DNA from 2 places in the Propioniciclava coleopterorum genome. Region 1 is predicted to be linked to the other one. Evidence: riboswitches for the same ligand, from Rfam matches in the RefSeq annotation. Region 1 holds a riboswitch; the other holds the start of a gene.
What was found. A riboswitch is a leader RNA that binds a small molecule or an ion and turns the genes downstream of it on or off. The one in region 1 is predicted to bind thiamine pyrophosphate.
Positions count from the first base shown of each region.

Region 2: linked by a shared signal. The riboswitch ahead of G7070_RS05510 (thiamine ABC transporter substrate-binding protein) and the one ahead of G7070_RS11360 (YkoF family thiamine/hydroxymethylpyrimidine-binding protein) in region 1 are both predicted to bind thiamine pyrophosphate.

Region 1 covers NZ_CP049865.1:2,376,852-2,390,979, reverse strand. The annotation lists gene G7070_RS11385 (flotillin family protein) at 9-1,535, shown strand; gene G7070_RS11380 (hypothetical protein) at 1,639-3,660, shown strand; gene G7070_RS19460 (hypothetical protein) at 3,648-3,770, shown strand; gene G7070_RS11375 (DUF4956 domain-containing protein) at 3,906-4,577, shown strand; gene G7070_RS11370 (polyphosphate polymerase domain-containing protein) at 4,574-5,425, shown strand; gene G7070_RS11365 (4-hydroxy-3-methylbut-2-enyl diphosphate reductase) at 5,403-6,359, opposite strand; TPP riboswitch at 6,468-6,577, shown strand; gene G7070_RS11360 (YkoF family thiamine/hydroxymethylpyrimidine-binding protein) at 6,630-7,286, shown strand; gene G7070_RS11355 (ECF transporter S component) at 7,273-7,899, shown strand; gene G7070_RS11350 (ABC transporter ATP-binding protein) at 7,901-9,991, shown strand; gene G7070_RS11345 (energy-coupling factor transporter transmembrane component T family protein) at 9,988-10,791, shown strand; gene G7070_RS11340 (hypothetical protein) at 11,118-11,306, shown strand; gene G7070_RS18735 (exodeoxyribonuclease VII large subunit) at 11,383-11,820, shown strand; gene xseA (exodeoxyribonuclease VII large subunit) at 11,790-12,629, shown strand; gene G7070_RS11330 (exodeoxyribonuclease VII small subunit) at 12,626-12,844, shown strand; tRNA gene G7070_RS11325 (tRNA-Glu) at 12,904-12,979, shown strand; tRNA gene G7070_RS11320 (tRNA-Asp) at 13,318-13,391, shown strand; tRNA gene G7070_RS11315 (tRNA-Phe) at 13,408-13,484, shown strand; gene G7070_RS11310 (alpha/beta hydrolase) at 13,644-14,128, opposite strand, start outside.
Region 2 covers NZ_CP049865.1:1,122,021-1,136,148, forward strand. The annotation lists gene G7070_RS05465 (transglycosylase domain-containing protein) at 1-1,030, shown strand, start outside; gene G7070_RS05470 (metallophosphoesterase) at 1,027-1,965, shown strand; tRNA gene G7070_RS05475 (tRNA-Pro) at 2,379-2,455, shown strand; gene G7070_RS05480 (CPBP family intramembrane glutamic endopeptidase) at 2,567-3,121, opposite strand; gene G7070_RS05485 (zinc-dependent alcohol dehydrogenase family protein) at 3,226-4,239, shown strand; gene G7070_RS05490 (N-acetylmuramoyl-L-alanine amidase) at 4,648-5,202, shown strand; partial or broken gene G7070_RS19785 (NADPH-dependent FMN reductase) at 5,203-5,768, opposite strand; gene G7070_RS05500 (ABC transporter ATP-binding protein) at 5,829-6,905, opposite strand; gene G7070_RS05505 (ABC transporter permease) at 6,899-8,542, opposite strand; gene G7070_RS05510 (thiamine ABC transporter substrate-binding protein) at 8,545-9,603, opposite strand; TPP riboswitch at 9,639-9,745, opposite strand; gene G7070_RS05515 (hypothetical protein) at 9,891-10,361, opposite strand; gene G7070_RS05520 (hypothetical protein) at 10,869-11,849, opposite strand; gene G7070_RS05525 (aspartate kinase) at 11,853-13,112, opposite strand; gene G7070_RS05530 (DUF1707 SHOCT-like domain-containing protein) at 13,310-13,921, shown strand; gene G7070_RS05535 (lipoate-protein ligase LplAB) at 14,039-14,128, shown strand, end outside.

The DNA.
Region 1 (14,128 bases):
AACGCCCCATGCCCCTGTCCCCCATGACCATCGCCATCATCGGCCTGGTGGTCCTCGTCGTGCTGGTCGGCCTCCTGGTCGCCAGCCGCTACAAGGTCGCCAAACCCAACGAGGCGTTCATCCTGACCGGACGCAAGGGCAAGGAGGTGCGCAACCCCGAGACCGGCCTGGTCTCCACCGACCTGTCCGGGCAGAAGGTCGTGATGGGCGGCGGCATCTTCGTGGTGCCGTTCATCCAGCGCCTCCACGTGCTGGACCTCAGCTCGCGCCGCATCATGGTGACCATCCGCAACGCCGTGTCCGGCCAGGGCATCAAGCTGAACGTGGACGGCGTCGCCATCGTCAAGGTCGGCGGCAACGAGGACTCGATCCGCGCCGCCGCGCAGCGCTTCCTGTCCCAGCAGGACGAGATCGAGACCTTCACCCAGGAGACGCTGGCCGGCTCGCTGCGCTCCATCGTCGGCTCGCTGACCGTCGAGCAGATCATCCGCGACCGCGCGGCCTTCGCCCAGCGCGTCACCGACGAGTCCGAGTCCTCCCTGACGGGCCAGGGCCTGGTGCTGGACACGTTCCAGATCCAGGACATCACCGACGACGGCACCTACCTCTCCGACCTGGGACGCCCCGAGTCGGCCAAGGTCGGACGCCTCGCCGCGGTCGCCGAGGCCGAGGCCCGGCGGGAGGCCGAGCAGGCCCAGATCGCCGCCGAGCAGGAGATCGCCATCTCGCAGCGGGCGCTCGTGCTGAAGCAGGCCGAGATCCAGTCCGAGACGGACGCCGCCCGCGCGCAGGCCGCCGCGTCCGGCCCGCTGGCCCAGGCCGACCGCGACCAGGCGATCCTGATGGAGCAGGAGAAGGTCGCCGTCGCGCAGGCCGCCCTGAAGGAGCGTCAGCTCGACACCGAGGTCCGCCGCCCCGCGGACGCCGAGCGCTACCGCGTGGAGACCGCCGCCGAGGCGCAGCGCAACGCGGCCATCTTCGAGGCCGAGGCCCACAAGGCCGCCTCCATCGCGAACGCCGAGGCCGACGCCGAGAAGGCCCGCCTGACCGGTGTGGGCGAGAAGTCCCGCCGTTCGGCGCTGGCCGAGGCCGAGGCGATCGAGGGCGCCAAGCGCGGTGAGTCGGAGAAGGCCCGCCGTATCGCCGAGGCCGAGGCCGTCCGGGCCGAGGGCGAGGCGAAGGCCGCCGCGACGCTGGCGGTCGGCCAGGCCGAGGCCGAGGCCATGGACAAGCGCGCCGCCGCGTTCAAGAACTACAACGACGCGGCCGTCCTGCAGATGCTGGTCGAGGTGCTGCCGTCGATGGCCGAGAAGGTCGCGTCGCCGCTGGGCAGCATCGACAAGCTGACGGTGATCTCCTCCGACGGCGCAAGCCAGCTCCCGCGCCAGGTGACCGACACGCTGACGCAGACCATGCAGCTGGTCTCCGACGCCACCGGTTTCGACCTGCGCGCCCTGCTGGATCGCGCCGCGGCGGGCAAGCAGTCCTCGACCGAGGCGACGCCGACCCGCGTCGTGCAGGGCGACGTCGAGTAACCCGTTGTCACACCGTCGACGCCGATCCGGGCTCCCCGCCCGGGTCGGCGTCGTCGCGTAACCTGAGGGGACCATCCCCCACGTGTTGTCCGAGGGAGCCCGCATGAGCCCGTCCGATCCCCACCCGCGCCGCCTCAAGGACGCCGCCTCGCAGGTGAAGAAGCTGCGGGGCTGGGCGGCCAGCGACGTGTCGGTGGCCGAGCCGCTCGTGGACGCCCTCAACGAGGTGACCGCGCTGCGGCTGCTGGCCCACGACCACGCCGAGGCCGCCGCCGACGCCCAGGACGCGCTCACGCGCGCCAACGGCCTGGTGGCCCTCCACGGGGCGGTGGGCCCCTTCACACCGGTGGACGACGGCGTCCGGTTCGTCACGGCGACCACGCAGCTCGCCGCGGTGCAGGCCGGGCTCGGGCAGCCGTCGGCCGCCGGCCAGATGGCGGCCGCCGCGCGGGGGTGGATGCGGCTGCTCCCGCACGTCGACCTGGTCCCCTACCTCGCCGGGCGCACGGCGTCCTGGCTGCTGCAGGCCCGCGCCCGCGGCGCCCTCGCCGACGGCGACCTGGCCCTGGCCAACGCGTACGCCGACGCCGCGGCGGCGCGCGCCCGCGAGGGCCGCGCGGACGCGGCCGAGGACCGCGTCCTGGTGGACGCCCTGCTGCTCGCCGGCGACGCCCGCTGGGCCGCCGGCCTGCCGTCCGACGCCGCCGCGTTCGCCCGGGAGGCGACGCAGGTCGCCCGCGCGTCCCTCGACGCCCAGGTGACGCGGGGCCGGGCCGCCGACGGTCAGGCGGGCCGGTTCGTGACGCCGCTGGCCGACGCGGGACGCGACCTGGCCGACCGCCTGCCCGTTGCGGGCTCGCTGCCCGAGGCGATCGCGGCGCGGCGCACCCTGGCCGACGGCTGGGCCGCGGCCCGGCCCGCGCTCGGGGACGCCGCGCTCGACGCCGAGACGCACGCCCGCGCCGACCTGGCCCGCGACCTCGCCGGAGCCGGACACCTCGAGGAGGCCGTCGCGCAGGCGGGCCTGGCCGCCGAGGCCGCGGCCGCGCTCGCGGCGTCCGAGGCCCGCGCCGGGGACCGGCTGGCCGCCCAGTTCGCCGCGGTCACCGCGCTCGCCGACGCGCTGCTGCGCTCCGACGAGGCCGCGGACGCCCGCGACGCCCTCGCCTCGCTGTTCGACCGGTACGGGTCGCTGCGCCGCCCCGAGGGGCTGTCCGCCTGGCTGGCCGTCGCGACGCTGGCCCGCGCCGAGGCCGAGCGCGCCACCGGGGACGCCGAGGCGTCCGAACGCTCGCTGCGGAGCTTCCACGAGCTGACCCGGGCGCTGCGGGCCGCCGACCCGCGCGGCACCGCCGTCGCGTCGGTGCCCGACCCCGCCTACGCGCTGGCGTCGGCCCGCGGCGCCGCTCTGCCCGGCCCCGGGCCGGCACCGCACTGGGACGACCTGCCCGACGACGAGTCCCTGGCCGCGAGCACCCGCGCGCACCGCACCGTCGCCGACGCGGCCGCCCCGGTCGCCACCGCCCCCGACGAGGCCGCTGCGGCTTCGAGCCCGGCGGCGACGAGCCCCACCCCAGCCGCGCCCGGCCCCGGCCGCGAGCCCGCCGCCCCGGCCGAGCCCGAGCCGACGCCCCCGGCCCCCGCGCCCCGGCCCTTCCCGTCCCCCGTCCGGGACCGGCGCCCGTGCCCCCGCAGCGTCCGGCGCCGGCGCCCGCACCGGCCCCTGCCGAGCCGGCCCAGGCGGAGGCGGCCCCTGCCGAGGCTCCCGCACCCCGCGCGCCCGAGCCCGTCGCGCCCGAGCCCGCGGGACCTGTCACGGCCGAGCCCGTGGCCCCGCTCGCACCCGAGCCAGCGGCGTCACTTCCGGCCGAGCCTGCGGCATCACGCCCGGCCGAGCCCGCGGCGCCGCTCCCGGCCGAGCCCGCAGCCCCCGACCGCACGCCCGCGGAGCCCGTCCCGGCCGACGGCCCGGCGGAGCGGCCGTCCGCGCTGGAGGAGGCGCGCGCGGCGGTGGCGGCGGCGTCGGCGTCCGGGGACCGCAAGGCGATCCTCGCGGCGTCCCAGGCCCTCGTGGACGCGCTGCGGCCGCTCGCCGATGCCGATCCCGGACGGGTGGCCGACCTGATCCAGGCGCTCGAAGACCTCGGCGATGCCAAGTTCCGCGCAGGAGATTGGTGGGGATCCCGGGCACCGAAGAAGGAGGCGAAAGCGCTGGCCAAGCGCCTGTCGGGCTAGCCCGCGGGGTCCGCGACGCCACCCGGGGGAGGGATCCCCTCCCGTGACGCGATCGTTCACCTTCCGTTAACCTTCCGGTGTTTGTGCACACCCCGCCGACGCACCTGTGTCGGCGTTGCCTCCTCTAGGACTTGGATGCTTTCGTTCGCCAGCCTGGTGGCCGTCGGGACCGATCTCGTCGCGGCCACGATCCTCGCCGTCGCCCTGTACTACCCCCGTCACCATCGACGCGATCTGATGTTCGCCTTCCTGACGCTGAACGTCGGGGTCATGGCGGTCACGCTCGCTCTGGGAACGACCGAGGCGAGCGTCGGCCTGGGGCTGGGCCTGTTCGGCGTGCTGTCGATCATCCGCCTGCGGTCCGACGCGATCAGCCAGGGCGAGATCGCCTACTACTTCTCGGCGCTGGCGCTCGGCCTGCTGGGCGGCCTCGCGCCGTTCGCGTGGTGGGTCACCCCGACGCTGTCCGCGCTGATCCTGCTCGTCGTGACGATCGCCGACCACCCCAAGGTCGCCCGCCGGATCACGTCGATCACGCTGACGCTGGACGAGGCCATCCTCGACCCGGACCTCCTCGAGCGGACCGTGTCGATCCGGCTCGGCGCGCCCGTGCGCCGCATCAGCGTGCACGAGGTGGACCTCGTCCGCGACCTGACCGTCCTCGACGTCTGGTACGCCCCGATCCGGCACGTCGGCCCGCGGTACGCCGCCATCCCCAGCCCCGCTCTTCCGCACCGCGCCCCCGAGACGCCGCAGTCCCCCATCACCGCGCCGCTGCGTTCGCGCGCTGACGCCTACACCTCGTGACGCTGGCCCCCGAGCGCGTCGGGCGGCGGCTCGTGCCTGCGCCCGCGCCCGCGCACCGGGCCGATCGCATCCTGCTGCAGGACCTCGCCGCGCATCGGGACGCCATCGGGCTCGACGAGGTCAACGCCGTCGCCGAACTCCAGACCCGCGTCGACCAGAAGTACCTGGTCTCGCTCGGCGTCCTCAGCCGCCTGCTGGACGGCCTGGGGCCCGACCTGCGCGTCCTCGAGATCGGCGACATCCGCGTCTTCGACTACCTGTCGGTCTACTTCGACACCCCTGATCTCCGGTTCTTCCGCGATCACCATCAGGGGCGGCGGATCAGGTACAAGGTGCGCACCCGCAGCTACCTCGACACCGACCTGACGGTCCTGGAGGTCAAGGCCAAGGGCGCGCGCGGCGAGACGGTCAAGCACCGGGTGCCGTGGGCGGCGGAGGCGATGGATCGCCTGGCGCCGCAGGGCTCTCAGGACGGGCTGGGGTTCATCGACGCGCACCTCAACGGCGACCCGCCGGCCGAGACGCTGCGCCCCAGCCTAGTGAGCCGCTACCGCCGGGCGACGTTCGTGGATCCGGTGGGCGGCGTCCGGCTGACGTGCGACATCGACCTGTCCTTCGACGGCTCGATCGCGGGCGCGCTGGTCGGACGCGGCGGCGTCCTGGTGGAGACGAAGTCGGCAACCGGACGCAGCACCGCCGACCAACTCCTGCACCGCCTCGGCCAGCGACCGGGCTCGATCAGCAAGTACTGCGCCGGGATCGCGATCACCGCGGGCCGCCGGGCGCCCCGCTGGCACCGCGTCCTGCGCAAGCTGGATCCCCTGCTCAGCGGCCCTTGGCCTGCTTGAGGTCCTTGCGGAGTTCGGGCGGCAGCGCGAACGTCAGGTTCTCCTCGGTGAGACGCTCCTCGACGGCGGTCGGGAAGCCCCGGTCGGTGAGGTAGTCCAGGACGCCCTGCACCAGAATGTCGGGCACCGACGCGCCCGAGGTGACGCCGACGGACTCGACGCCCTCCAGCCAGGCCGGGTCGATCTCGCCGGCGTTGTCGACGCGGTAGGACGCCTTCGCGCCGGCCTCCAGCGCCACCTCGACCAGGCGAACCGAGTTGGACGAGTTCTGCGAGCCGACCACGATCACGAGGTCGGAGTGCGCCGCGATCTGCTTCACCGCGGACTGCCGGTTCTGGGTCGCGTAACAGATGTCGTCGCTCGGCGGGTCCATCAGCAGCGGGAACTTCTCGCGGAGCCGCGTGACGGTCTCCCAGGTCTCGTCCACGCTGAGGGTCGTCTGGCTGAGCCAGGCCACCCGCGACGGGTCCTCGACCTCGACGTGATCCACGTCGTCGGGGTGCTCGACCAGGATGGTGCGGTCGGGCGCCTCGCCCATGGTGCCCTCGACCTCCTCGTGGCCGGCGTGCCCGATCAGAAGGATCTGCTGCCCCTGTCCGGCGAACCGCTTCGCCTCGTGGTGCACCTTGGTCACGAGCGGGCAGGTCGCGTCGATGGTCTTCAGTTGACGGCTCTTCGCCTCGTCGTGGACCGCGGGGCTGACGCCGTGCGCCGAGAACACCACCGTGGCCCCCTCGGGGACCTCGGACAGCTCCTCGACGAAGATGGCGCCGCGTTGCTCGAGGTCCTCGACGACGTGCTTGTTGTGGACGATCTGCTTGCGGACGTAGACGGGCGGGCCGTACAGATCCAGGGCCTTCTCGACCGTGACGACGGCACGGTCGACCCCGGCGCAGTACCCACGCGGCGCGGCCACGACAACGCTCTTGGTCATGGCGACCAGTCTAGACGGCGGGCAACCCCGGGCCGGTTCCGGCCCGGCGACCGCCGGCGTCTCACCCGGGATCGGGCGCGGGTCGGCCGGCGGAGCGCTGCTAGATTGGCCGCGAAGCACGGGAGTCCGGAGAAGCCGGACTGAGAGGGAGTTCTCATACTCCGACCGTTGAACCTGATCCGGGTCATGCCGGCGAAGGAAGCGAATCTCGAGGTACACGCATCCGGCGTCCATCCTCCTCGTGCGACGAACCGCACGAAGGAGACGATGATGACCCCCACCGCACCACCTTCCGCCGAGCCCGCCGCCCTGCGGGAGGACCCGCTGCGCTTCGGCGTGGGCGCCCGCGTCACGGTGGCCGTGATGAGCGACCGCTACGCCGAGGTGATCCTCGGCGCCCTGGGCGACCTGGACGCCTCGGGCCTGGTGGTCGAGACCGGCGACGTGTCGACCTACGTGGGCGGGCCCGAGGACGCGCTGCTCCGGTGGGTCACCGACCTGGCCGCGGCGGTCGCGGAGACGGGCGAGCACGCGTCGGTGTCGGTGCACCTGTCGCGCGGCTGCCCCGGCGAGGCCCGCTGCTCGGCGCCCGGCGGCGCCGGGCCGCGTCCCGTCGCGCCACCGGCGGGACGCCGCACCGGCCGGTTCGCGGCCGCGGAGTGGGCGCTGTACCCGCTCGCCGACATCGCCGTGGGCGACCACGCCCCGGACCACATGCGCGACATCGAGGCGGCGATCGACTTGGCCCGCGGCAACGGCACCTTCCAGGGGTCCTCGCACTTCGTGACCCGGCTGACCGGCGACCTCGGCGACGTCCTCGCGACCGCCTTCGCCGGCTGGACCATGGTCGGGCGCACCGTCCAGCACGTCACCAGCCACCTGACCGTGTCCGTGAACAGCCCCAGCCACGCCCGTGTCGACGCCTGAGCCCGCGGCGCGCGGGACACGCGCCCTGCCACTGCGCGACATCGTGCTGATGGTGATGCTCGGGGTGGTCTTCGGCTTCCTGTACTGGGTGCTGGTGCAGGCGTGGAATCTGCTCGCCGTCCTGATGGGGCCCGCCGGGGACCTGGCCCAGCACGTGCTGCTCGGGGGGTGGCTGATCGTGGCGCCGATCGCCGTGGCGATCATCCGGCGTCCGTTCGTGGGCATCATCGCCGAGGTGATCGCCTCGGTGGTCGAGGTGGTCTTCCTGGGCTCGCCGGTGGGTCCGCTGCTCATGGTGGCGGCCGCCATCCAGGGCGCGGGCAGCGAGCTGCCCTTCGCGCTGGGACGCTACCGGCGCTTCGGCTGGGCGCGGTTCGCGGTGTCGGGACTGCTCGGCGCGGGGTTCGTCTTCTGCTTCTCCGCGTTCCGGTTCGACTGGTTCGGCCAGGACATCTGGCCCCTGCGGCTGGCGCTGCAACTGGCGTCCGGGGTGGTGCTGGGCGGCCTGCTGGCCCGGGTCGTCGTGGACGCGCTGCGGGCCACCGGCGTGCTGGACCAGTTCACCGCGGCGCGCGGCGGGGTCGGTGTCCCGGCCCAGCGGCGGGAGCGCTGAGGTGCCCGGCGCCGCGCTGGTCGCCACCTCGGGGCTCGAGGCGGTCTTCGGCTCCGGGGACGGCGTCGGCCCGTTCGACCTGGTCATCGGTCCCGGCGAGGGCGTCCTGGTGCTGGGGCCGAGCGGGTCGGGCAAGTCGACGCTGCTGCGGTTGCTGCACGGCGCGGTGCCGCACGCGATCCACGCCGACGTCACCGGGCGGGCCGAGATCGCCGGCCGGAGCGTCGCCGACAGCACCGTGGCCGGGCTGGCCGACCTGGTCGGCGTGGTCGCGCAGGACCCCGAGTCGGGGGTGTGCCTGCCCGACGTCGTCGACGACGTGGCCTTCCCGCTGGAGAACCTCGGCGCGCCCGCGCCGGCCATCTGGCCCGCGGTGCGGTTCGCGCTGACCCGGGCGGGCGCGTCCGGTCTCGCCGGCCGGGCGACCGGGGAGCTCTCCGGCGGCGAACTGCAGCGGGTGGCGCTGGCGGGCGCCATCGCCCCCGAGCCGCCGCTGCTGTTGCTGGACGAGCCCACCTCCATGCTGGACGCCGACGGCGTGGACGCGGTGCGCGGCGCCCTGGCGTCGGCGCTGCGTGCGACGGGCGCCGCGTACGTGCTGGTCGAGCACCGCCTCGACGAACTCGCCGGCGAGGACGGACTGGACGGCCTGCCGTCCCGCTGGCTGGTGCTCGACCGCAGCGGTCGGGTTCGGCACGACGTCCACCCGCGCGCCCTCTCGGACGCCGACCTGCGCGTCCTGGTGGGCCAGGGCTGCTGGCTACCCGCCGAACTGGAACTGCGCGCGCTCCTGGGTGCGCCCGTGCCGGACGCCGTGGTCGGCGCCGCACGACCCGCTCCAACGCGCGATCCCGGACGGGCGACGCTCCGCGACCAGCAGCACACTGACCATCGAGTGCGGCGGGAGCCGCCCTCGCCCGGCGCGTCCGGGACCGGGCCGGGACGCGGAGCGCCTGCGGCCGCGGCGTCCCCCGCCCTCGGCCCGACCGGCACCCTGCTCGACCCCCGGCTGACCGAGCGCCGCCCGGCCGGAAGCATCCCCGCGCGGGGACCGGCTGCGGCCGCCGCATCCCCCGCCCGCGGCCCGTCGGGAATCGTCGACGCCCTGCTCGACCGGTGGCTGGCCGGGCGTCGCCCGGCCGGGACCGGCCCCGCGCACGGGGGCGGAGCGCAGGGGGGCGCGGCGCCCGCGTCCCCGGCCGGAGCGCCGCTGGTCGCGCGGGGACTCGCCGTGGGGCGCGGCCCGGGCGGGCGCGCACGGCCGGTGCTCAGCGACGTGGACGCCGACCTGCGCGGCGGGGAACTGGTCGCGCTGGTCGGCGCCAACGGCAGCGGCAAGTCGACCCTGCTGGCGTGCCTCGCCGGGCTCATCCCGGCGGCCGCGGGGTCCGTGGCGGGTCCGCGGCCGGGCCTGGTGTTCCAGAACCCCGAGCACCAGTTCGCGGCGACGAGCGTGCGCGCGGAGCTGATGCACGGCCTGCCGCGTCCGGACGACCCGGAGACGCGGGAGCGCGTGGACGCCATGCTGGCCCGGTTCGGTCTGCTCGGCCTGGCCGACCGCAACCCGTTCCGGCTCTCGGGCGGGCAGCAGCGGCGCGTCAGCCTCGCGGCGATGCTGCTGCATCGGCGCCCGCACCTGCTGGCCGACGAACCCGCGTTCGGCCTCGACCGGCTCGCGGCGCTGACCACCATGCGCGCGCTGCGGGCGGCAGCCGACGCCGGCCAGGGGGTGTTGTTCTCGAGCCACGACCTGCGCGCGGTCGCCGCGCACGCCGACCGCGTCCTCGTGGTGGGCGAGGGCACGCTGCTCGCCGCCGCGACCCCACACGAACTGCTCCGGGACCGCGTCCTCCTCGACCGGGCCCGGCTGCGCCCGCCGCACCTGCTGCTGCGGGTCGCGGAGGCGTCCGCGGGGCCACGCGAACTGCGCGACCTGCTGGCCGACCTCGACGACAGGACCGTGGAACTGGCACGCACCACGGCGGGAGCCGACCGCGGGCGCGCGGCACCACCCGGCGAACAGACCGAGGCGCCCCGCACCGTCCAGAACGGCACCCGTGGGCAGACCACTGTCCGGGAGGAGGTCCCGTGAGCACCCCACAGCCTCCGGCCGCGGCCCACCACGGCGCGCCGGCCGCGTGGCTCGCGCGGCGCGAACCGACCGTGAAGGTGGGCGTCCTGCTGGGTGTGTCCCTGATCACCCTGGTGATGTTCGACCCTGCCCCGCTCGCCGGCTGGTACCTGCTCGCGCTGGTCGGCGTGCTCGCCACCGCCCGGATGCCGGCGCGGACCCTGCTGCTCGGGCAGGCGCCGTTCGTCCTGTTCGCGGTCGGACTCGTGTCGGTGAACGCGCTGAGCCGCCCGGGGACGGAGATCTGGCCCGGTGCGCCGATCCGGGTGACGTACGAGGGACTGAGCATCGGGATCGCCCTGGCCCTGCGCGGACTGCTGATCGGCGTCCTGACGCTCGGGTTCCTGGCGACGACGCCGCCGCGCGACCTGATGGTGAGCCTGCTGCTGCGGGTGCGTCTGAGCCCGCGCTACGCCTACGCGATCCTCGCCGGCCATCGGATGCTCGGCGCGATGCCCGCGCGCTGGGCGACGATCCGGGCGGCCCACGCGGTCCGCGCTCCCCTGGGACGCGACGGACGCCCCCGGCTGGGCGCCCGCGGATGGGGGCGCTGCGCGTTCGCGCTGCTGACGACCTCGGTGCGCTCGGCGGAGCGGATCGCCCTGGCGCTGGAGTCCCGCGGGCTGGCGGACGGGCCGCGCACGGTCTGGCGCCCCGTCCCCCTGGGCGCCGGGGACCTGGTGCTCGTCGGCGTGGTGGCCGCGGCGATCATCGCCGGCCTGGCCTCCCAGGGCATCCTGCCCCCGGCCTTCCTGGGGTAGGCCCGCGTCGAGGACCCGACACAGGGCAGCCGCCTCGGCGCGGCCAGCCCTCCGGTCCACACCCAGTCGCCCCCGCTCGCAACCAGCCGCCCCCGTTCGCAACGAGTCGCCCCCGTTCGCAACGAGTCGCCCCCGTTCGCAACGAGTCGCCCCCGTTCGCAACGAGTCGCCCCCGTTCGCGGCAGACGCCCCCTTTGCTACGGGGGCAACTGCCACAAACGGGGGCGACTCGGACGGGCATGCCCAGCCAGCGGACGATACGCAGAACGCGCGAAGGGCCAGTCTGGCGACGCGATGGTGACCCCGGCTACGACTACGTCGCTCGCGTGGACGCCGCCGGCCTCACGGTGCGCCGCGGCACGGTCCCCGAGCCGGACGCCCGGGTCGTCGCCGACTCCACCGCCTGGACGCGCGTGCTGTACGAGGCCGCGGAGCCGGCCGAGGCGGGCGTGGACGTCGCGGGCGATCCGGCCGCGGTGGCCCGGCTCGTCGCCCTCTTCGACCCCGCCCCCTGAGCCTGCCGGGCGGCCCTCTCCGCCCCTGACGCACCCCGAGGACGAAAACGTCCGCCGCGCCCCCTAGGCTGGCGCCGTGCCGTTGGACAGCTCTCCCGAATCCCCGCAGCCGCTGAGGGCCGTGGTCACCGCCCTCAAGGGCTGGGTCGAGCGCACCGGGCCGGTCTGGGTGGAGGGGCAGATCGTCCAGCTCAAGCGCCGCGCCGGCCACAGCGTCCACTTCCTGACGCTGCGCGACAAGCTCGCCGACGTCAGCGTCCAGGTGTCGGTCTCCACGGCCACCCTGGACGCCGCCGGGCCGCTCACCGAGGGCACCCTCGTCGCCGCCCACGTGCGCGCCACCGTGTTCCAGGGCAGCGGCTCGCTGACGTTCGAGTGCCGCGACCTGCGCCCCTCCGGCGAGGGCCGGCTGCTGGCGCACCTCGAGCAGCGCAAGCGGGCGCTGCAGGCCGAGGGGCTGTTCAGCCCGACCGCAAGCGGCGACTGCCGTTCCTGCCCGCCGCGATCGGCCTGATCACCGGCAAGGACTCGGCGGCCGAGCGCGACGTCCTCGAGCACATCTCCCGGCGTTGGCCGGCCGCCCGGGTCGAGGTCTCGCACGTGCTGGTGCAGGGCCCGAAGACCGTCGAGCAGGTGATGGCCGCGTTGCGCCACCTCGACGGGCTCGACCACGTCGAGACGATCATCATCGCCCGCGGCGGAGGCTCCATGGAGGACCTGCTCCCCTTCAGCGACGAGACCCTCGCCCGCGCGGTGTTCCACTGCCGCACCCCCGTCGTGTCCGCGATCGGGCACGAGACCGACACCCCGATCCTCGACCTGGTCGCCGACGTCCGCGCGTCCACGCCCACGGATGCGGCCAAGCTCGTCGTCCCGGACGCCGTCGCGGAGGCCCAGGTCATCGCGACCGGGCTCAGCCGGCTGCGCGGCGCGATCACCCGCCGCGTCCTCACCGAGCAGCAGCGCCTCGACGACCTGCGCTCGCGACCGGTGCTGCGCGACCCCGGCGGCGCGCTGGCGCTGCAGGCCGAGCGGCTGGACGACCTCGCCGGGCGCCTGCGCCGCGGCATCACCCGGACGCTCGAGCGCGAGCAGGACGCCGTGGGCCACACCATCGCGCGCATCCGGGCGCTGTCGCCGCAGGCCACGCTGCAGCGGGGCTACGCCATCCTGACCACCGACGACGGCCGCACCGTGACCTCCATCGAGCAGGTGGAGCCCGACGAGATCATCGTCGCCCGGCTGATGGACGGCGACATCGCCGCCGCGGTCGTCGACGTCGAACCGCATGACCACGATCCCGACACCGAGGAGGACGCATGACCCAGGCACCCACCGGCGAGCAGGAGCTCAGCTACGAGGCCGCCCGCGAGCAGTTGGTGCAGGTGGTGCAGCAACTGGAATCGGGCAAGGTTCCGCTGTCGGAGTCGATGGCGCTGTGGGAGCGGGGCGAGAAGCTCGCGGCCCGCTGCCAGGCCTGGCTCGACGGCGCCCGCGCGACCGTGGACGCCGCCCGCCGGGAGCGGCCGGAGTCCTGAGGGGACGCCCCCTGTGGACTTGGGGCGCGCGCCCGGCGTGCCCTATGCTGTCCACGCCTGTCCCCATCGTCTAGTGGCCCAGGACTCCGCCCTTTCACGGCGGCAACACGGGTTCGAATCCCGTTGGGGATGCCAGGTGACGGCCCCGTCGGACTGAGTCCGGCGGGGCCGTCGAACTTTTGTGCCCCGCCCCAGGTGTGCGCTCGAGCGCGACGCCCCACCCGCACCCGTGCTGCTGCCGCGGCGCCACGGCGGGCGGCCTTCGCGTGGGGGCTCGACGAGGCTTCGTGAACCATGGACATGACGCTCCTCAACGACCAGCACCACGATCCCGAGGCGCACGCCACGCGCCGCACCAGCGCGGCGACGAGGAATCCGCCGCCGGGGCGCTGGTTGCGAGGCCGATTTCACACCTGGACCCCACCTGGGTTATGCTTCTCAAGCTGTCCGAAAGGGCAGCGGCCTTCATGTAAGGCCCCGTAGCGCAGTTGGTTAGCGCGCCGCCCTGTCACGGCGGAGGTCGCGGGTTCGAGTCCCGTCGGGGTCGCTGCCGTAGAGGCAATGGCCAGGTAGCTCAGTTGGTACGAGCGTCCGCCTGAAAAGTGGAAGGTCACCGGTTCGACCCCGGTCCTGGCCACCACCGTTCCACCGTTGCTTCACCACCGCCGCGCGAGTCCCTCGCCGGCGGTTTTCTTCATCCCCGCCGCGGATCAGGGCCTTCCCGCAGACGCTGTGCGCGGCCGCCGCCAGCGGCGGGCGTCCCGGGCGCGGGATCGCCGGCAGCTCCGGGCCGCGCCGCTCAGGCGCTCGGGCCGTAGGCGTGCAGCCACGTCGCCACGGCGTCGAACCAGCGCTGCCGTGGCTCGGGCAGGGACAGGCTCAGGTCGTGCATGCCGCCCTCGATGCGGATCAGCGTCACGGCGTCCCCCAGGTGCCAGGACGCTGCGGCGATCCGGTCCACGTTCAGCACGACGTCGGCGGTCCTGGCCTCCTCGCTGTAGCGCCGCAGGAAGGCCGTCCGGGCGGAGATCGTCACCAGCACCGGGCAGTCGATCGGCAGGCCGCGGGCGACGCGGGCGTGACCGTTGAGGATGGCCCGCACCCAGCCGAGGCGGACGACCTCCGAGCCGGCGGACTTCCAGTCCAGGGAGTAGTTCCACTCGCCGCCGAAGTCGACGTGCGTGGCCATCGCGTAGATCGGCTCCTCACCCTCCGGCATCTTCAGCGGGGACGTCGGGTTCCGCTTGCCGATCGGGCCCACGATCGGGCGCATGAGGCTTCCGA
Region 2 (14,128 bases), 1.3 Mb from region 1:
GAACGCGGGTGGGGCCGGCGAGTTCAACATGTACACCGGGGCCAAGTACTCGGTGAACAACTACTTCGTCGCGCTGGAGCAGGACGTCGGCCTGTGCGAGGTCACGCAGATGGCCGAGAAGCTGGGCCTCAAGCTCAGCGGGACGACCTTCGCCAAGGCCCAGCTGCCCTCGTTCACGCTCGGCGCCGCCGAGATCTCCCCGATCTCGCTGGCCAACGCGTACGCGACGATCGCGGCCCGCGGCAAGCGCTGCGAGCCCATCATCGTGAAGTCGGCGGTGAGCAAGGACGGCAAGAACTACGAGGTCCCCTCGGCCAACTGCCAGCAGGTGATCCCCGAGGGCGTCGCCGACACCGTCGCCGACGTGCTGCGCGGGCCGTTCCAGGGCGGCACGGCGTCCGCGGCGAACATCCCCGGCTACAACATCGCCGGCAAGACGGGCACCGACACCGGCACCCCGACGATCTGGACGGTCGGCATGACCCCGCAGCTCGCGGGCGCCGCCATGATCACCGTCGACGGCAAGGCCGACCGGTACAAGAACCTGCGCCCCGAGAAGCGCAGCCTCACGGGCGCCATGATCCGCAACAACACCTACCGGCTGCGCGGCAGCTCGGGCGGCGAGGCGGGCGCCGGCATCTGGAAGCCGGCCATGACGGTCGCGCTGCAGGGCCTGGAGCGGGGCAACTTCGTCAAGCCGGGCGCCGAGCGCGCCACGGGCGAGACGGTGGACGTCCCGAGTTGCTCGGGCAAGAGCCTCAACGACTGCCGCCGCATCCTGCAGGAGGCCGGCTTCGGCACCTCGATCGTGAAGGTCGAGAACGGAAAGAAGGCCGGGACGTTCCTGGGCATCTCGCCGCGGTCGAAGGCGCCCAAGTTCAGCTCCATCCGACTCCTGGTGTCCTCGGGGCCGAAGCCCAAGCCGTCGACCCCGCCGGCCGCCGACCAGGGGCAGCCCGCGCCGCCGCCCGCCAGCCAGCCGGCCATCCAGCCGCCGCCCGAGGGTGGCGGAGGTGACGGCAACCGGTGAGGTCGCGCGCAGGCCCGCGGGCGCTCGGCGCGCTCGCAGCGGTCGGGGCCGCCTGTTTCACCTACGGCGTCGCCGTCGAGCGGACGGCGTTCCGCGTCCGCCGGGTGACCGCGCCGGTGCTGCCGGCGGGGGCGCGCCCGGTCCGGGTGCTGCACATCTCCGACATCCACCTGCTGCCCCGCCAGGGACGCAAGCGTGACTTCCTGCGCGGCCTGGCCGGGCTCGAGCCCGACCTCGTCGTCACCACCGGCGACAACATCAGCTCGGTGGACGCCGTGCCGGCGCTGCTGGAGTCGCTGGGGCGCCTGCGCGACGTCCCGGGCGTGTTCGTGTTCGGCTCGAACGACTTCGAGGTCCCCCGCTTCAAGCTCCCGCTGCGCTACCTGCTCGGCCACTCGGGCTCGACCCGTGACGGCGACGGCGCCGGGGGCGTCCAGCGCCGGGCCGAGCACCGCCCACTGCCCACCGGCGACCTGCGCGCCGGCCTGGAGGAGTCCGGCTGGGTGTATCTCGACGAGCGGACCGCGACCCTCGAGGTCGCCGGACAGACGCTGCACTTCCGCGGCACCGGGGACGCCCATCACGACCGCGACGACTACGCAGCGGTCGCCGGGCCCGCCGCGTCCGATGGGCTGGAGATCGGCGTCACGCACGCCCCCTACACCCGGCTGCTGGACGCGATGACCGCCGACGGCGTCGGCCTGATCCTCGCCGGGCACACGCACGGCGGCCAGGTCTGCGTCCCGGGACACGGGGCGCTGGTCACCAACTGCGATCTGCCGTCGGAGAAGGTCGCGGGTCTGTTCCCGCATGAGGCGTCCGGCCGTCGGAGCCTGGTGCATGTCTCGGCCGGGCTGGGGATGTCGCCGTTCGCGCCCTACCGGTTCGCCTGCCCGCCCGAGGTGACGCTGCTCACCCTGGCGCCGCGGGCCTGAGCGGCCGCGTTCGTCGGCTCACCCCGAGGCATCAGCCGAAAATCAGTTTTCGCGCAGTCACCGCCGCGCAGCGCCGCATCACCCCTTGTCGGCATCCTGCGCGAGGGCGCGACTGCGCGATCCTTGATTTTTCGTCCGGGCACTGGCCCTCGCCCCCCACCCGGGCACGGGCCCTTGCCTCTGCGCCCGGGCCTCGGAGCTGCCCCGCGGTGGCACCCCTCGTCGGCGACGCACCCGCCGCGAACCCTCCCCCAGCGCGGCCCCGAATCCGCTGCCGCCGGACACGCGGAGGCCGGAATCCTCCGTCGGGCAGCCCCGTGTCGCGCCCTCGGGCGACGGCGTTCCCGCGGGACAACGCCGATGTGAGAATCCCTCCGGGGTGGGATATGCTGTCCTACGGCTCTTGAGCCAATCGGGGTGTGGCGCAGCTTGGTAGCGCGCTTCGTTCGGGACGAAGAGGTCGCAGGTTCAAATCCTGTCACCCCGACCATCGAAAGGCCGATCCGCATGATGCGGATCGGCCTTCGTCGTGCTGTACGCCAGCCCTTCCCCGTTGCCGGGTCGCTTCGGCCTACGGTTCTGGCGTTCCGACGCGCATTTCCTAGGACGCGCCGCCCCAGAGCAGGCCGGCGGCCAGGTTCACCGCGGCGTGGACGGCCGCGCCGGGGACGAAGCTTTCGGCCCGGTGGCGCAGCCAACCCAGCAGCAGGCCGGTGACGAACTGGGCGGGCAGCAGCGGCCACACGCGGGCGTCCACTGCGAGGAGGGCCAGGTGCGGCAGCAGGAAGATCGCCGCCTGGGCGAGGTTGCCCCACACCACCCCGAGCCGTCGCATCAGGACGCCCCCCAGCAGCCCGCGGAAGAACACCTCCTCGCCCACGGCGCGCAGGATCACCGCGGCCACCGCCGCCGCCGAGGTCGCGACGCCCACAGTCACGCCCGGCTGGGTCCACACCGACGCCGGGATCAGCAGGGACGCGCCCCAGCTCAGCCCGAGGGTGACCGCCAGGATGCCGAGCGCCCAGAGCCACGCGCGCGGTGAGCCCCACGCCACGCCCAGCCGATCCAGGGCTGCGCGCATCGAGCCGTCGGGCCGGCGGGCCTGCACGAAGACGTAGATCAGGGCGGGAAGGCACCAGAGCAGGAACTCCGTCATGGGACCAACCTAGCCATCGGCCGGGCTTCGCCATCGTCGCAGGAGGCGCACCGCAGGCGCGGCACGGGTGGCGCGGCGGCGTCCGGGGTGGTGCGATGGGTGCCATGCATGGAGCAGTCATTCACGGGGCCGGCGACGTCCGCTACGAGGACCTCCCCGACCCGACGCTGGAGCACCCCACCGACGCCATCATCCGCACCGTCGCCGCCTGCGTGTGCGGCTCCGACCTGTGGCGCTACCGCGGCACCAACCCGGTTCCGCGGCCGACCCCGATCGGCCACGAGTACTGCGGAGTCGTGGAGGAGGTCGGCGCCGAGGTGACGGACGTGAAGGTCGGCGACTTCGTGGTGGGCGGCTTCAACATCTCCGACAACACCTGCGCCCTGTGCCGCCGCGGCGCGACCGCCAACTGCCTGCACAAGCAGCCCTACGCGGGCGCCCAGGCCGAACTCCTCCGGATCCCGCAGGCCGACGGCACGCTCGTGGCGGTGCCGGGGCGTCCCGACGACGCGCTGATCCCGAGCATCCTCGCGCTGTCGGACGTCATGTGCACCGGCTGGCACGCCGCCGTCGTGGCGGGCGTCGGGCCGGGCACGACCGTCGCGGTGGTCGGCGACGGCGCGGTGGGGCTGTGCGCCGTGCTCGCCGCCGCCCAGCTGGGCGCCACGACCATCATCGCGATGAGCCGGCACGCCGACCGCCAGGCGCTCGCCCGCGAGTTCGGGGCCAGCCACATCGTCGTCGAGCGCGGCGAGGCGGGCGCCGAAGCCGTCCGGGCACTCACCGAGGGCATCGGCGCCGACTGCGTGCTGGAGTGCGTTGGCACGCACGACGCCCGGACGCAGGCGATCGCGTGCGTCCGGGACGGCGGGAACGTCGGGCTGGTCGGGCTGCCGCACGGCGACCTCCCCATGGAGGACCTGTTCTGGCGCAACGTGGGCGTGAAGGGCGGGCCGGCCAACTGCCGCGCCTACCTGCCGCACCTGCTCGACCTCGTCCTGCGCGGGGTGATCGAACCCGGACGCGTGTTCGACCTCGAACTGCCGCTCAGCGAGGTCGGCGAGGCCTACGCCGCCATGGACGAACGCCGCGCGATCAAGGCGCTGCTGCGTCCCTGAGCCCGGGACGCGGCGCGTCTCCCCGGCCGACGGACTTGTTGCGTCCTGGGCGGGCACATGATGGCGCCGGGCTGGCAGCGCATCGCGGACCGCGGGGTCGGTCCGCGGACGCAGCCGCGCAAGCCCCCGGGGCGACGCGCGCGGCGCCGCCCGTTCCTAGACTGACGGGGTGAGACGCCTCCTGCCCGCGTTGGTCGCCGTCGCGTTGGCGCTCGGCGGCTGCCAGGCCGCCGACCGGACGCCGCCGGCGGTGGTCGGGCTCGATCTCGACCCCGTCGCGCGGACGTCGCCGGCGACGGTCACGGGGCCGCTGTCCGGGCTCACGATCGTGGTGGATCCCGGTCACGCGGGGGTCTACGACAAGGAGCGCAGCGGCGAACTGATCACCACCAACGGTCTGCGGGTGCCGTGCTACACCTCCGGGGCGACCGCCCCCGACGGCACCGGCGAGCACTCCCTGAACTTCGATCTGGCCCGCCGGACCGCCGCCGCGCTGCGCGCGCTGGGGCCGCGACCACGTTCACCCGCGTCGACGACACGACGTTCGGCCCGTGCAACGACCGGCGGGCCACCCTGGCGAACCAGGCCCGCGCGGACGCCCTGGTCTCGCTGCACGCCGACTCCGACGCCGCGGGCAAGCGCGGGTTCCACATCATCTACGCCCCGCAGATGGCCGGGGGTCGAACGGTCGAGGAGGCGTCCAAGGGGCTGGCCGAGGCGGTCGCGAGTGGGCTTCGGGCCACCCCGATCCGGCCGGCCAACTACAAGGGGACGCCCGAGATGCCGATCGACCCGCGGGCGAACATCGCCGCGCTCAACGGGCTGACGGCCACGCCGGGCGTGCTCGTCGAGGTGGGCAACCTCAACAACCCCGACGACTGGTCCGCGCTGCGGCAGCCCGCCACCCGGGACGCCGTGGCGACGGCGATCGCGGACGGCGTCCGAGTGGGGCTGCGCCGCTGATCAGGCGCTGAGGCGCTGGGCCGGCACCTCGAGCCGCTCGGTCAGCGACTCCAGCGCGCCGAAGAGTTCCTGCAGGGAGGCGTCCTGTCGCGCGGTCGGGCGGAACCGGCCGTCGTGGACGTCGCTGAACAGGTTGATGTTGATCTCGTTGCGGACGCCCATCATCGAGAAGTTGGCCAGGATCTGGCGCCAGTTCTCGATGGCGCGGACGCCGCCGACCGAGCCGTAGCCGACGACCGCGTACGGCTTGCCCTGCCACTCCGAGCCCAGGCTGTCGACGGCGTTCTTGAACGCGCCCGGGACGCCGTGGTTGTACTCGGGGAGACGAAGACGAACGCGTCGCACGCGTCGATGGCGTCGCTCCACGCCTGCACCCGCGCGTCGGCGTAGCGCTTGCGGGCCATCATCGGATGGGTGGCGGAGTCGAACAGCGGCACGTCGAACGCCTTCAGGTCGATCAGCGTGTACTCGGCGTCCCGGCCGGCCGACTGGGCCTTGACCCACTCGCCGATCTGCAGGCCCGTGCGCCCCTCGCGAATCGATCCGACCACGATCCCGATCAACATGTCTTCCCTCTCGCCAATTTGCTTGATGTTTCAAGCATAACGTCGAGGAGCCGCACCCTCCTAGCCGGGTTGCACGACGGACACCGCGTCGGGGTCCGTCCGCACACGCACGGTTTCGGCGTCCAGTCGGTCGGGCACCCGCAGTTCGGCCCGCTGCCCGCTCGGCAGCCGGACGCCGACCTCCACGTAACCCCGCCGCGCGAGCTGATCCACGATGGCAAGCTCGGCGCCGGCGGCGTCCTGGAAGAGGCTCTCCGGGCCGAGCGCGACGGGGGCGGTCGCCCGCAGCGTCCCGACTCCGAGCGCCTCGGCGTCCTCGGGGGTCAGGACGAGGTCGTAGCCCAGGAACGTGGCGACCTCGACGCTGACCGGGCGGCGCCACAGCACCTCCGGGCGGTCGAACTGCAGCAGCTTCCCCGCGGCCATCACCCCGACCCGGTCGGCCAGCGCGAACGCCTCGTCCTGGTCGTGCGTGACGTGGATCGCGGTCGTGCCGGTGGCGCGCAGCACCTCCGACAGGACGCCGACCAGCCGCTCGCGCAGCGCGCGGTCCAGCGCCGACAGCGGCTCGTCCAGCAGCATGAGCCGCGGCTCGGGCGCCAGCGAGCGGGCCAGCGCGACGCGCTGCGCCTGGCCGCCGGACAGCTCGCTGACCTGCCGTGAAGCGTACCCGGGCAGCCCGACGAGTTCGAGGAACCGCTCGACAACGCCCGCGCGCCGCGCCCGCGGCAGCTTGTGCAGGCCGTAGGCGACGTTCTTGCCGACGCTGAGGTTCGGGAACAGCGCCGGGTCCTGGAACATCAGCCCCATGTTGCGCTTGTGGGTCGGGACACCGGCCAGGTCGGCGCCGTCCCAGGACACGCGTCCCGCGGCCAACGGTTCGAGGCCGGCGACCGCGCGCAGCAGGGAGGACTTGCCCGAGCCGGACGCCCCCAGCAACGCGACGATCTCTCCGGGCTCGACGTGCAGGCTGACGCCCGCGACCGCCGTGATCGTGCCGTCCGGCGCCACGGCATCCGTCGGCGCCTCGCGCGTCACGGGGACGGCGTCCCGGGCGGCGCGGCGGCGTCCGGGCGCGGGCTGGCCCGCCACCTGGTAGCGCACCACCGCGTCGGCGATGTCGAGTCCGTTCACCACGTCGTGGCCTCCTTCGGCCTCATTGTCTCAGCGATCCCCATCACGACCGCGCACCCCAGCGCGAGCACCACCGCGGCCGCCATCGCCATGCCCTGGCTCTCCAGGCCGGGACGCCCGATCAGCCGGAACACCATCACCGGCAGCGTCGGCTGGTCGGGCCGCGCCAGGAACGACGTCGCCCCGAACTCCCCCAGCGAGGTCGCGAACGCGAACCCGGTCGCCAGCCCGAGCCCGCGCGACACCAGCGCCAGGTCGACGCTCGCCAGCACCCGCCACGGGCCGGCGCCGAGCACCTGCGCGGCCTCCCGCAGCCGCGGGTCGATGGCGCGCAGCACCGGGAGCAGCACCCGGACCACCAGCGGCAGCGCCACGATCGCCTGCGCGATCGGCACCAGGATCATCGAGCTGCGCAGGTCGAGCGGCGGCCGGTTGAGGGTGATGAGGAAGCCGAACCCGACCGTCACCGCCGAGACCCCCAGCGGGAGCATGAACACCGCGTCCAGGACGCCGAGCGCGCGGCGTCCCGACGGCGTGCGCGGCCGCCGCGACACCACCAGCGCCACCAGCAGCCCCAGCACGACCGCCAGCACCGTGGCCAGCGTCGCGGTGCGCAGCGAGTTCGCGGCGGCCTGCCAGACCGAGACGGTCAGCGGGCCGCCACCCGCGGACCCGAGCGCCAGGTAGTGGTCCAGGCCGTGGCCGGACGCGGTGCGTAGCGACCGCTCCAGCAGCGTCGCGATGGGGAAGAGCAGCAGCCCGCCGACGACCGCGGCGGTCACCAGCGTCGTCGGCCAGTCGCGCCGCCACCGCCAGGGGGCGTCGTGCGCCGCGTCCGTGGCGAACTTCTGGGCGCGGGCCTGGCGGGCCTGCAGGTGGTTGGAGACGATCAGGCAGGCTGCGACGACGACGAGCTGGACGATCGACAGCGCCGCGGCGCCGCGCAGGTCGAGCAGTTGGCTGGTCAGGAACCAGATCTCGGTCTCGATCGTGCCGTAGCCCGCGCCGCCCAGCACCATCACGACGCCGTAGGCCGACGCGCAGAACAGGAACACCAGGGCCGCCGCCGACGCGATGGCCGGGGCGAGCGCGGGCAGCGTCACGGTCCACCAGACGCGCGCCGGGGACGCCCCCAGCGTGGCCGCGGCCTCCGCCGTCCGGGGGTCGAGGGCCGCCCACAGCGCGCCCACGGTGCGGACCACCACGGCGTAGTTGAAGAACACCAGGGAGGCCACGATCAGGCCGAACGAGCCGTCCAGCCCGAGGCCGCCGAGCGGCCCGGTGGAGATGACCAGCGACTTGAACGCCACGCCCACCACCACGCTGGGCAGCACGAACGGCACCGTCACCAGGGCGCGCACGAGCCAGCGGCCGCGGAACCGGGTCCGGTACAGCAGCCACGCGCCGGGCACGCCGACGGCGACCGAGGCCATGGTCCCGGCGAGGGCCTGGGCGAGCGTCGTGCCGATGACCCGCCAGGTGCGGGGCGCCGCGAACACCGCCTCGAACCCGGCCCAGGACAGGCCGCCGTCGTCGAGGAAGCCGCGCGCGACCAGCGTCGCGACGGGCCAGGCGAAGAAGACGCCGAGGAACGCCAGCGGCACGGCGGCCGCCAGCGTCCAACCCAGGCGTCGACCCACGGTCAGCCGATGACCGCGTCGGTCCAGTCGCGCACCCAGCGGTCGCGGTTCTGCGCGATCGTGGCGGCGGGCACCTCGATGGGCGCGTCCGACAGCGGCGCGAACTTCTTCCACTCCTCGGGGAGTTCGGTCGCGCGGACGGCGGGGTACATGTACATCTCGTCGGGGATGTTGGCCTGCACCTCGGGGCTGAGCAGGAAGTCGATGAACTTCTGCGCGCCCTCGGGGTTCTTCGCCCCGGCGATCACGCCGGCGTACTCGATCTGCCGGAAGCACGTCTGGAGCAGGCCCTCGGTGGGCGCGACCCCGTCGACCACCTCGAACGCGGGCGACGTGGAGTAGCTGAGCACGAGCGGACGCGGCCCCTTGCCCGCGCTTCCGGAGAACTGGACGCTGTAGGCCTCGGTCCAGTCCTTGGCCACCAGCACCCCGTTGGCCTTCAGCGCGCCCCAGTAGTCCAGGTAGCCCGGGTCGCCCTTCGCGCCGACGGTGGCCGCCAGGAACGCCATCCCGGGCGAGCTGGACGCCGGGTTGGGCACGACGAGGAGGTCCTTGTACTCCGGCTTCGCGAGGTCGTCCAGGGTCTGCGGGACGGCCATCCCCTTGGCCTCGAACCACCGGGTGTCGGCGTTGACGCAGGTGTCGCCGAAGTCGATGGGCGTCAGGCGGGAGGTGTCGTCGGCCTTGAGCGCGGCGGCGTCCAGGGTGGGCAGCGCCGGGGACGCGTACGCCGTGGTGACGTCCTCGGACAGCGCGCGGCCGGCGAAGGTGTTGTCGATCCCGTAGGCGACGTCGCCCAGCGGGGAGGACTTCGTGAGCACCAGTTGGTTGACCAGGGTGCCGGCGTCGCCGGGCGCGACGTAGGTGACCTTCAGCCCGGAGCTCTCCTCGAACTTCTTCAGCAGGGCGGCGTCCAGGTTGAACGAGTCGTGGGTGACGACCGTCAGCGTCGTCGGCGCGGCCGCGCTCGGCTGCGGGGCCGCCCCGCCGGACGTGCACCCGACGAGCGCCAGGGCACCGGCGAGCGTGACGGCGAGCCCGGCCAGTTGTGTGCGTGACATGCGTGATCCTCCTTGTGTGGAGGGGTCGGCCCCTGGCCGAAGAGAACTCGACTCCCTACGCCGGTGCTAGCCGGATCAGGTTCGAGGGTCTGCGGCGCTCCGCACTCTCAGCGCCCCCGTGGGCGCTCCCCTGTCTGACCTCCAGCATAGCCGGGCGGCTCGGGGTCGGCGTCCGCGGGGCCGCCGGGATGGACGCGGGTCGCCGGCACACGCCATCGCGAACCGCCTGACGCGGTTCGCCTCCTCGCGCCGAGAACGGAGATCCCTCCGAGGCGGCCCGACCCCGGTCAGTCGTCCTCCCACGGCAGCGGGCCGAAGGACTCGGGGGCGCCGGCCCGATCGCGCCAGGCCTCGATCTCGGCGCGGCGTCCCGACCCCCGGTGCAGCCACCCGGCGAACTCCTGCTCCTCGGCCTTCGGCCCCTGCTGCGAAATCTCCGGCAGCGACGCGAACCAGGCCGCCATGCCCGCGAGGACCACCAGGCACACCCACCAGAAGAACCCGGTGAGGTCACCGCGGCGCATGGTGTGGGACGCCGTCGCGGCGATCAGCCACGCCACGGTCACCCCCCGCCACCACCGGAAACCCGGGTCGGGATGCCGCGGGTACGTCTCCAGGACGGCGGCGCGCCCCCGGTTCCAGGCCCGCCACGGCTGAACGAAGAACAGGACGACGGCGACCGCGAGCGCGACCCAGGCTTCCCACAGGGCCCCGCCCGCCCCGATCGTGAACAGCAGCGAGGGACCAGGAGCGCGCACAGCAGCGCCGGCCCCCGCGCCACCTCGTTGGACAACGCCAGGGCGCCGGCCCGCAGCCGGTCCATCGTGGTCGCCCCCGGGACGTCAGCGGTGGTGCCGCGACCGCGCGCTGCGCCCACAGGCTCCGGGCGGCTGCGACGGCCCCCGCGAGCAGAACGAGCACCCCCGCGACGCGCAGGATCTCGACCGCCCGGACGACCACCTCCACCGTGACCGCGACGGGGACGGCGTCGAAGGCCTCGCGCGGCTCCACGATCAGGTACAGGCCGGTCACGAGTGCCGCCGCGCCACCCACCCACCCCAGGTCCCGGCGCCAGGTCGGGGTGTCTGTGGCGAAGAGCATCCCCGCCGCCGCGGTGCCCAGCAGGCAGGCGGCCGCCCACGGCAGCAGACCCGTCGGCGTCCACGGGTAGCGCGAGAGCCCCGGGAAGCCCAGCACGAAGGCGGGGATGATCGCGACGAACCCCACCACGCGCGCCGTGATCAGCCACGCGGGCGGGCGGGGTGTCACGGCGCCGTCCCCGGCAGATCCCCGAACGGTGTCTGGCGGTCGCCTGAGGTCCGGTCGCGCCACGCCTCGATCTCGGCGCGGCGTCCCGGGGCGGCGTCCAGCCACCGGGCGAGGACCCGGTCCTCGCGCCCCCGCAGCAGCGTGGCCGGCAGGCCGGTGGCGAGGGCGGCGGCGAGCCCGAACCCGAGGACCGCCCACGTGGGGCTCGGGCGGATGCCGCCCAGGGCGGCGGAGAACGACCCCGTGACGACCATCAGCCAGGCGGCGGCGAATCCGCGCCACCCCGCGTACGCCGAGCCGCGTCCGGGGCGCGGGACGTCGTGCAGCACCGTCCGCGCGCCTTCGCTCTGCCAGGTGACCCAGGGCCGCTCGGCCAGCAGGAGCCAGGCGACGATGAGCGCCACCCACCCCTCCCAGAAGGCCCAGCCGCCCCAGACGCCGAACACGACCATCCCGGTCGCGGCCAGGCCGCACAGCAGGGCGGACCGCAGCAGGTCCTCCGCCCGCGCCACCGCGCCCTCGCGCAGTTGGGCGACCACCGAGTCCCCGCCGCCGCGGAACTGGACGCGGCCCGGGTAGCGGCGGCCGCGCAGCCACGCCGGCAGGCCTCGGAGGATCGCCACGGAGGCCGCCAGCGCCCCCGCGGCCCCGAGCACCTGCGCGGCGGTGTAGAGCTCGGGCGAGCCGGGCAGCAGGAACAGCAACTGCTCGGGCGCGACGAGGAGTTGGAGGCCCACCACCAGCGCCGTGAACAGCCCCACCCGGCCCAGGTCGGCGCGCCAGCGCCCGTCGTACTCCGACGGGCGCGTGCAGAACAGGCCCAGGATGAACACGCCGAGCAGGCACAGGGCCGCCCAGGCGAGGACGCCGGCGGGGATCCGGACGAAGGTCGTCAGCAGCAGCGGAAGCACGAGCAGGCTCGCACCGACCCGGCCCAGCACGATGCCGGCCGGGAAGCCTCCGCCCCGGGGGGCCACCGGCTAGCGGCCGGTCCCCGCGTAGACGACCGCCTGACCGTCGGAGTCCAGGCCGAAGGCGGTGTGCACGGCGCGGACCGCGTTGTCGAGTTGCTCGGAGTTCACGATCATCGAGATCCGGATCTCGGAGGTGGAGATCATCTCGATGTTGATGCCGGCCTCGGCGACGGCCCGGAAGGCGGTGGCGGAGACGCCGGGGTGCGAGCGCATCCCGACGCCGACCACCGACACCTTGCCGATCCGGTCGTTGTAGATGACGTCGGCGAAGCCGATGGTGGCGCGGGCGTCCCGCAGCGCGGCCATGGCCTTGTCGCCGTCGGACTGCGGCAGGGTGAACGAGATCGCGGTGGTGCCCTCGGCGACCGAGACGTTCTGGACGATCATGTCGATGTTGATGCCGGCCTCGGCGACGGTGGTGAAGATCTCGCCCGCGGCACCGATGCGGTCGGGGACGCCGACGACGGTGATCTTGGCCTCGGAGCGGTCGTGCGCGATGCCGGTGATGATGGGATCTTCCACGGTGCGTTCCTTCTCGATGTTCTTGACCCAGGTGCCCGGATTGTCCGAGAAGGACGACCGGACGTGGACCGGGACGCCCTCGCGTCCGGCGTACTCCACGCAGCGCAGATGCAGGATCTTGGCGCCGTTGGCGGCCATCTCCAACATCTCTTCGTAGCTGATCTCCGGGATGCGCGAGGCCCCCGGGACGATCCGCGGGTCGGCGGAGAACACGCCGTCCACGTCGGAGTAGATCTCGCAGTAGCCGGCCTTGAGGGCGGCGGCCAGGGCGACGGCGGTCGTGTCGGAGGCGCCGCGGCCGAGCGTCGTGACGTCCTTCGTGGTCTGCGACACGCCCTGGAAGCCGGCGACGATGACGACGTCGCCCTCGTCGAGCGCCGACTCGATGCGTCCGGGCGTGATGTCGATGATGCGGGCGTCGCCGTGCTTCTCGGTGGTGATCACGCCCGCCTGGCTGCCCGTGAAGGAGCGCGCCGTGTAGCCCAGGTCGTTGATCGCCATCGCGAGCAGGGCCGCGCTCATGCGCTCGCCCGCCGTCAGCAGCATGTCGAGCTCGCGCGGCCGCGGGTTGGGCGACACCTCGCCCGCCAGGTCCAGCAGCTCGTCGGTCGTGTCGCCCATCGCCGAGACGATGACGACGACCTCGTTGCCCTGTTCCTGGGTGTCGATAATGCGCTTGGCCACCCGCTTGATGCTCGCGGCGTCGGCGACCGAGGAGCCGCCGAACTTCTGCACCACCCTCACGCAGACCTCCTGTGCTGCTGTGCCCACGGCGTCGCCGCTGCGACCCGGGGATGAAAAACGCCACCCCAACTGTGCCACGCAGGGACGCCGTTGCGGCACCGGTCCCGCTGCCTGGGCCTGATCTGGGGCGGCTCGGGGCCTTCCCGCAGCCCTCGCGTTGTGCCGCGTGCGAGGATGGGCGGCGGAAGGAGTGACGCATGACCAACGAACCCGTGCCGCAGCGGCTCTCGGACGCCGACCGCGACCAGGCCGTCGACTGCCTGCGCCAGCACTACGAGGCGGGGCGGCTCAGCGACGCCGAGTTCGAGGAGCGGTCCGGACGCGCTCTGGAGGCCCGCATCGCCCCCGACATCGATGCCCTGTTCGGCGACCTGCCGGACCCGCGGCCGTCCCTGGGCGACGTGAGCGGTCCGTACGGCTCGCCGGCGTCGCCGTCCTTCGGCAGCACCTCGCCGTACGCTCCCACCCCCTGGTCGCAGAACTCCGTCCCCGGCACCTCGTCGTACACCCCGGGCGCGTACCCTCCCGCCCCGCACGCCGGGCAGGGCGCCTCCTCGCCGTACGCCCAGGGTGGCCCGCCGGCCCCCTACACCTCGGGCGGCGCGCCCGCGCCGTACGGGCAGCAGGGCGGCGTCCCGCAGAAGGCCGGTCAGGACTGGATCCGCACGGGCCGCCTGGTCCTGTGGCCAGCCGTCATCCTCGCCGGCCTCATCTTCGGCGACCTGACGATGTGGATCATCATCGGCGTCGTCCTGACGATCGTCCTGAGCCAGGTCTCTTCCCGCACCCGCAAGCCGCCGCCCTACTGATCGGGCCCGTGACCGCTCTACTGATCGGCCCGTGACCGCCGGGCTGATCGGGCCCGCGCCCGCCGCGGGCAGCGGCGCGACGGGTCCGGGGTAGTGCCGCGAACTAGGCTGGGGGCCATGCGCGGTGAATACAAGGTGCCCGGCGGCAAGCTCGTGGCGGTCGACGTCGAGGCCGAGGACGGACGGATCGCGTCCGCGGCGGTGAGC